Regions from separate parts of the Shewanella sp. SM32 genome, predicted to be linked through region 1. Evidence: riboswitches for the same ligand, from Rfam matches in the RefSeq annotation. Region 1 holds a riboswitch; the other holds the start of a gene.
What was found. Region 1 has a riboswitch for thiamine pyrophosphate ahead of L5M10_RS12060 (TonB-dependent receptor). Riboswitches for the same ligand answer to the same signal wherever they lie in the genome.
Positions count from the first base shown of each region.

Region 2: linked by a shared signal. The riboswitch ahead of thiC (phosphomethylpyrimidine synthase ThiC) and the one ahead of L5M10_RS12060 (TonB-dependent receptor) in region 1 are both predicted to bind thiamine pyrophosphate.

Region 1 covers NZ_JAKKRO010000025.1:40,581-44,799, forward strand. The annotation lists gene tsgA (MFS transporter TsgA) at 1-1,035, shown strand, start outside; gene L5M10_RS12055 (Crp/Fnr family transcriptional regulator) at 1,103-1,783, opposite strand; TPP riboswitch at 1,981-2,119, shown strand; gene L5M10_RS12060 (TonB-dependent receptor) at 2,174-4,219, shown strand, end outside.
Region 2 covers NZ_JAKKRO010000011.1:50,427-54,645, forward strand. The annotation lists gene L5M10_RS06630 (hypothetical protein) at 1-1,352, shown strand, start outside; TPP riboswitch at 1,520-1,618, shown strand; gene thiC (phosphomethylpyrimidine synthase ThiC) at 1,820-3,907, shown strand; gene L5M10_RS06640 (bifunctional hydroxymethylpyrimidine kinase/phosphomethylpyrimidine kinase) at 3,910-4,219, shown strand, end outside.

The DNA of each region.
Region 1 (4,219 bases):
TCATTGCTCAATGGTGGTGCACTCGCGGGGACGATTGCAGCATTTTTCTTTATTGAAAAAATGGGTATCAAAAGAATGACCTTGATAAGTTACAGTCTGGTTGCTCTTTCTGCTCTGGCTTTACATTTAACCGGTTCCCTACAAGTTGTGATGGTAGCAATGACCTTAATTGGTTTTTGTGGCGGTATCGGTTTATGTATTGCAGGTACGATTGTGGTGTCTGTGTGGCAAGAGAAATTACAAAGCACAATGTTAGTGGTGCAAGATGCGACGTTTAATATTGCAGGCGTTATTTTTCCATTGATAACGACTTATGCATTAACAAGTTCATTATCATGGAGTTATAGTTATTTAGCCGTGGGTTTAGTGGCGTTCGGTACAGTCATTATTACCTTGTTCACTCATTTCTCTATTTGCGAGCAATCTTCTACAACACAAGAGAAACAACAGTCTGAATGGAATCTCGGCATTATTAGTGGGGGTATTGGTTTATTCTTAGGAATGCTGGCTTTATATACTTTTTTAACTTGGGCACCTTTATTTGTAAAACAAAAATTTGATATCCCGTTTGAAGATGCCGGTAATATTATTACCCAGTATTGGTCCGCTGCGCTAATTGGGGCGTTAATTTCGACTGTGATTGTGACTCGTGTAAAAATTCACCATTTCTTAGTCGGTATTATTGCTTTAGCTATGGTGATCACCGCTGCCATTGTCAGTACCAATAATCTTAATTGGATAGCTTATTTAACCTATGGTTATGGTTTTGTATGTGCCGCGCTTTATAATGCATTTATTGCTTATGGCGTGTCTTTTGTAAAAAAAGCCAGCAGCAAAAATGTGTCATATATTCTTATTAGTGGAAGTGCAGGGGCGATGTTTAGCCCAGCCATCAGTTCTTTCTTTGAACGTATTATCGGATTACAAACAGTGATGTACGTGATTCCTTTGCTTTACGCAGCGATATTTATGCTATTGATCGTTTCAAGTCGGATGAAACCGGCTATGGAACAACACTCGCCATCGGTAAGTTAATTTACCTGTGCATCCATCCCACACTCGGTTGTTAAATTAAGTCGAGTGTGGGTTATGTTGAAAGCGGTTATATACCTGCTTCAACAAATTTCTTGAGTGCGTTGAGATCACAAATCCGAATGCTATCTTTTTTCCGCTCAATTAAGCCTCGTTCCTCAAGATTTTGTAGTGCCCGACGGTAGACTCGGTCGGTAGTGCCAAATCGTTCAGCCTCTAAATAGCGTTTACTAAAGCCATCTACGGGCAAGTCATTTAAGTATTCATGGTAAATATCAAATGCCACGTTATAACTGATGGGATAGAGCAGTCGCCGAGTAAAAATATCCACTGTGTCTTGGTAGTCAATCGCAATTGCACTAGCGAAAAATAGCGCGAGTTGAGGATGCTGACCGAGGCAATGTTGCAGTTTTTCAGCGTTAATCAACATGATTTCTAAGGGTTCACTGGTAATAATGTCTAGTTGACAGTGGTACTGGGTGAAGAACTCCATTTCGCCAAACAGCTGTGAATCACAATCAATAGTACCTAATTGAAAACACCGACCATTTCTCGCGGTATGGCCGAGTGATACGCGACCTTGCTTCACCAATACAAGTGATGCCATCGCTTCCCCCTGCGTCATGAGGTGAGCGCCTTTTTTGAGCATTTTTATTTCGCTGATACAGCTAAGTACAACCGCTTCAATAAGTGGATAGTCTTGCTCCCATCGCTGGCTATAACGTCCTTTCGATAAAGGTTTTAGCTGCATCGACTATGATCCTCTTACTGTGTTCGAAATTGCGACCTTCTATAGCATTATCATGATAGGCGGTCAAATGGACGAAAGGATTTAGGCGGCTACTAAAGATATTTTCATCATACGAACTGAAGGGCAGTGGTTTTCGCGACATTTAATTGAATCGCAGAGATAAGAGTGCCCACTTTTTATTTCCGTCATGTATACTAGGCGCCGCCAAGGGGTGTTTGTTGTGCATTAATGTTACTCTGATTTTAACGTTAACGGCTGTAAACTGAGATGTCATCTGACGAACCCTTAGAACCTGATCCGGCTAATACCGGCGTAGGAATGGGCCAATTAACAGCACACTTCTGAATCGCTTATTCGTTGCCGGATCTCAAACATTATATTTGAGGTCCTATGTCAAACCGTAAAACGTCAAACCATCAATCCCCATTTTCAACCGTATCGCCAAGCTTATTTTTAGCCCGAGCGCCGCTGGCATTTGCCATCGCCGCAGCGCTGAGCACCCCTGTTTTTGCACAAACCGACGCTATCGATAAACCCGATCCCAGCACTGAGATGGAAGTCATGGTGGTGACGGCGGATTTTCGCAGCTCAAGTTTAGAAAAAATGCCTTCAAGCATTACCGTTATCGACAGTCAAAAAATTCAAGATGAAAGTGCGCAACACTTTGAAGATCTGCTTAATTCTATCGCCAATTTTAACTGGTCAGGTGGAAGCTCTCGGCCGAAATATTTTCAAATTCGCGGTGTAGGGGAACAGGAACAATACCAAGGCGCACCTAATTCTTCCGTGGGTTACATCATAGATGATATCGATTTATCCGGTATTGGTATGGTGTCGAGCATGTACGATTTACAGCAGGTCGAAGTGCTTCGTGGACCGCAGGGGACGCGTTACGGCGCGAATGCTTTAGCGGGACTGATTTATCTGAAGAGTAACGATCCAACTGATGTGTTTGAGCATGGCGGCGAAGTGTCGTTAGGCGATGATGATTTGCGCACGTTTAGCGGTTTCAGTTCTGGCCCATTAACGGATTCTGGCAAGCTGCTTTATCGTGTGTCAATGCAGCAGCACCAGCAAAATGGTTACCACGATAACCTGTATTTAGACCGTGATGATACCAATGGCCGCGATGAATTCAGCGGCCGCGCTAAGCTGCGCTGGTATGCGACAGATGATTTGCAGTTTGATTTAACTGTGCTGCATGCCGATTTTGATAATGGCTATGATGTGTGGAGTTTAACCAATTCACCAACCCAGACAACATCGGATCAACCGGGTGTCGATAGCCAACGCACCACAGGCGCGGGTTTTAAAGCGACCTATTCCGGCGCCGAAAACTTCGAATTAACTTCGTTAACCTCTTTTGCGAATACCGATCACCATTACAGTTACGATGGCGATTGGGCTAACTCAGAATATTGGGCCTCTAAGCAATGCAATGATGACAATGGCAATCTGGCGCCGTGTCAATACGATTATTTTTGGGATAAAACGGGTCAGCGTAAAACCGCGTCGCAAGAGTTTCGCCTAAGTTCTACCGAGCAGGGCCGTATTTTTGCAGAGAGTACTGATTGGTTGCTTGGTGTGTATGCCATGAATCTGAAAGAAGATAACCAATTGTATTCTGAATACAATGCTTGGCCGGATGAAGTCTTAGACTCAGAGTATGAGGCGACAAACTATGCACTGTTTGGTCAGCTCGATACGGATTTGGGCTCAAATTATGCTTTATCTGTGGGTCTACGTTTAGAGCGTCGCAACAGCCATTACTCTGATACGAATAACGATAATTTCGACCCGAGCGAAACTATGTGGGGCGGTCATATTGCTGTGAGTAAAGTGCTGAACGACTCACACAATGCTTATGTCCGAGTCGCACGCGGTTACAAGGCGGGCGGTTTCAACATGACTTTGCCAGTCGAATTGAACGATAAAAAAGAGTTTAGTACTGAGACGCTCTATAACTATGAAATCGGCCTTAAATCCCATTGGTTAGCGGGACTTATCGATACTAATTTGGCGCTGTTCTATATGGACAGACAAGATCAACAGGTGGCTGCATCACAGCAAGATCCCGATAAACCACAGCGTTTTATCTTGTTCACTGAAAATGCAGGCAGTTCGAATAACTATGGCGCTGAGTTAGATGCAACCTGGTATGCCACGGATAATCTGCAAGTTTACTCAAGCTTAGGTTGGTTAGAAACGGCCTACGGTGACTATCAGTATCAGGACAAATATGGCACTGAGGTGGATTTAACTGGCCGCGATCTAGCCCATTCTCCACACGTTACCTACAGCCTTGGCGGGACTTATCGTGCCAATTCGGGTTGGTTTGCTAACCTGAATCTTAGCGGTAAGAGTGAATTCTATTATTCAGACAGCAATGAATCCCGCTCTGAGCCCTACACTATCGTCAATGCCCGCGTAGGTTAT
Region 2 (4,219 bases), on a different contig from region 1:
CAGCATCTCCTACAGCGATAGCGATTGGAGATGATGTCGATAGTGCTTTGCTGATTTCGGTCACATCGCCAGAAGGTGAGACTTTTATCGCCTTTGATCATCAGCTCGGTGAACTGGATGCTGCTCAAACGCCTGTTTTTACCACTGATACGGAGCCATTAGCGTTCAATAGCGATGCAGGTCATTCAGCCTCTAAGCATGACATCAAAGGCATAGCTCAAGATAAAACCCAAGATTTGGTACTGCAAGAAATCCATGCTGAACATCAAGATCAACATCAACATAAATTGGTTCCTGAGTCTGAATCCAAACCTGAACTGTCTGGGATGATACAAACTAGTGCTCAGGGATTGGGGACGGGATCCGTTTTACGTGCTCGTCAGCCATATTTCAAAGAATTAAGTCTGTTATTTTTTGTGGTCTTAGTGCATGCGTGTTTATTTTTACTTATCTGTATTTTGTGGCGCCCGCAGTTAAATCCCTTCGGATTGAAGGAAATAGAAAGTCGTGGCCCTAAAGTGGCAGCGATCAAGGCTTACTTTATTTATGCTCCCGCGGTAGAGAAAGCCGAAACCTCAGAGTCCGAAACTGAGATAAAGGCCGAGGATAAGACTGAAGCGACAAGTTCTGTTACGCCTACAATTGTTCCCACACCTCAAACTCAAGTGAAGCCTCTGCCAATACTTGAAAAGGTCATGCCTGAAACAATAGCACCCGAAAAGGCCGTCTCTGAAAAAGTAGAATCAGAAAAAGTGAACCCAGATACGGTTAAACCGAACATCACTCAATCGAGCCAATCTCAATCAAAGAAAACTCAATCAAAGAAAACTCAATCAATTGCCCCAAGTGATGAACAACCCACTGAAACGATGGCAATAAAACCAACGAATACGTTGGATACCTCAGAATTAAAGCCGCAGCTTGGCGCTAAGAGCTCGCCTGCAGCAGAAGGTGAGATCACAATAGCGACAAGCTCAAGCATGAGTTTATTCACGCAGCAATATTTTGAACGTCAGCGCGAGCAAGCGCTCGATGATCTCGTCATTGAACAGGCCGATAAGTTCACCCGGAAATCGAATATGAGTGAAATGAGCCCAGAGATGGAGGTGCTATTTGTCCCTAATGCCGATGATTTCGGTGACACAACGAGTCTAGATTTACCCTTAGACCCAAATCGTATTGTGCGTAAAGGGGATACTTGTTATCGCGTGGTACAAGTCGGCACTCAAGTTAATCCTAACGCCGAAAATTTAGGTTTTCCCATTAACTGCAGTGGCAAAAAAATCAATCAAGCTATTGATGATGCCATTCAATCTCGATTAAACAAAATGATGCTCAAACCCCATAAATAGTGACTTTCTTTTGTGATTTATTTTCATGCTAATTATATCTTTTTTAGTTTTATTTTATTTAATCAATTAAAAACAATTAATTATGAATCTTTATTTTGGATTGGTGGTTAAGGTTTTTAATTGCTTTTTTCCTTGTTTGTTGCTGCCGCTTCTGTCTATACTGCGCACTCATCTTGTCGGAGTGCCTCTTGGCTGAGACCGTTTATTCGGGATCCGTTGAACCTGATCAGGTTAAAACCTGCGAAGGAAACAAGCGTAATAACACATATTAAATCGCCAAAATAGACGGCTTGAACACCTGCTAACTCAGCAGTGTTTTAAGCCTTAATGTTTAGATTTAATCGTTATTGAGCAGGGTAACTCAATTTTTGAAGCCAGTGTTGGCCACAAAAGTTGATTGCCATGTCCAGCTATCAACAACTCAATTCTCCAGACAAGCAACTCCATTTTTTAACGTGAGATTGCTTATGTCCAGTTCAAACCCAAACCCAGCTGTAGCTGCTATTTCTAGAGAAAGCACATCGCTAGAAGTGACAGTGCCTAGTCAATCAACCGTGCCTAAGGCGCCGAGTCGCCGCGAAACCCGCGCGCAGGCCCAAGCCTTTATCGATACGTTAGCGCCGCTGCAACATCCTAATTCACAAAAGATTTACCTCGAAGGTTCCAGTGCCGATATTCGCGTTGGCATGCGGCAAATTCTGCAGACTGACACCCTGGTCGGCGGCACAGATGATGCGCCCATCATGGAAAAAAATCCGCCAATCCGCGTGTACGATTGCGCCGGACCTTATTCCGATCCTGAGGCCGACATCAATGTGCGTCTAGGCCTTGGTAAATTAAGACAAAACTGGATCCTAGCCCGCAACGACACAGAGCAATTATCCTGCGCGACCTCAGACTTTACCCAACAAAGACTCGCCGACGACGGTTTAGATCATCTGCGTTTTGAGGCAGGCTCGAGTGCCATTGTCCGCCCACGCAGAGCGCTGCAGGGCAAACGTGTCAGTCAATTACACTATGCCCGTCAAGGGATTATCACGCCAGAAATGGAATATGTGGCGATCCGCGAGAACATGGTACTTGCGCAAGTACAGGATGAAATCCTCAATCGTAAAGCCAAGGGCGAAGCCTTTGGTGCCTTAGTCGGCGAACCGATTACCGCCGAATTTGTCCGCGCCGAAGTTGCCCGTGGCCGCGCGATTATTCCGCTGAATATTAACCATCCCGAAGCCGAACCTATGATTATCGGGCGTAATTTTCTGGTGAAAGTGAACGCCAATATCGGTAACTCGGCGGTGACGTCTTCCATCGAGGAAGAAGTGGAAAAGCTCGTCTGGTCAACCCGTTGGGGTGCAGATACTGTCATGGATTTATCCACGGGTCGTTATATTCACGAAACCCGCGAGTGGATCATCCGTAATTCGCCAGTGCCCATCGGCACTGTGCCTATTTATCAAGCGCTGGAGAAAGTGAACGGCGTGGCAGAGGATTTAACCTGGGAAGTGTTCCGCGATACCTTGATTGAACAAGCGGAGCAAGGTGTTGATTATTTTACTATTCATGCTGGTGTACTGCTGCGTTATGTGCCGATGACGGCTAAACGTGTTACTGGGATCGTTTCCCGCGGCGGTTCAATCATGGCCAAATGGTGCCTGAGCCACCATAAGGAAAACTTCCTCTACAGCCATTTTCGTGAGATCTGTGAGCTTTGCGTCGCCTACGATGTATCCCTGTCTTTAGGTGATGGTATGCGTCCAGGCTCAATTGCCGACGCCAATGATGCCGCCCAGTTTGCAGAGCTTGAAACCTTAGGTGATCTAGTCAAAATCGCGTGGGAATACGACGTGCAAACCATTATCGAAGGACCGGGACATATCCCGATGCAGCTCATTAAAGAGAACATGGACAAGCAGTTAGTTCACTGCGACGAAGCGCCGTTTTACACCCTTGGCCCACAAATCACCGATATCGCACCTGGGTATGATCATTTCACCTCCGGCATAGGCGCGGCCATGATTGCTTGGTATGGCTGCGCTATGTTGTGTTATGTCACGCCAAAAGAACACTTAGGATTACCGAATAAACAAGATGTTAAGCAAGGTTTGATTGCTTATAAGATTGCTGCCCACGCCGCCGATGTGGCCAAAGGTCATCCGAGTGCGCAAATTCGTGACAATGCGCTGGCAAAGGCGCGGTTCGAATTCCGCTGGGAAGATCAATATAACTTAGGACTCGATCCTGAAACCGCGCGCGCTTACCACGATGAATCTTTACCGCAGGAATCCGCTAAAGTCGCGCATTTTTGCTCTATGTGCGGCCCTAAATTTTGTTCGATGAAAATCACCCAAGATGTGCGCGCCTATGCCGCTGGCTTAGAGGCGGCACAAGCGAAGGCGGATCAAGTTGAAGCGGCTGACCAAGCCATGCAAGTCACAGTCAAGACGCCGCAGGAGTTGGAAGCGGCAATGGCGCTAAAATCGGCACAATTTGCTGCTTCGGGCGCCGAGATCTATCACGTGAAAGACAAGCTTGTCGCCGAAGCAGAGGAAGCCTAATTATGTCGGGTATTCATGGGGGTAATTCGCCCATGAATACCGCTCGCCCCGCATTTGTTTGGACCATAGCCGGTTCAGACAGCGGCGGCGGTGCCGGTATTCAGGCGGACTTGGCGACAATTCAAGATTTGGGCTGTCACGGTTGCTGCGTGATCACCACAGTGACGGCGCAAAGCTCAGTAGCAGTCACTTTAGTCGAGCCCGTATCAGCGGCGATGTTAATGGCTCAGCTGACGACTTTGCTTTCAGACTTGCCACCCAAAGCAATTAAAATCGGCTTACTGGCAGATCAAACTCAAGTGGCATTGCTGG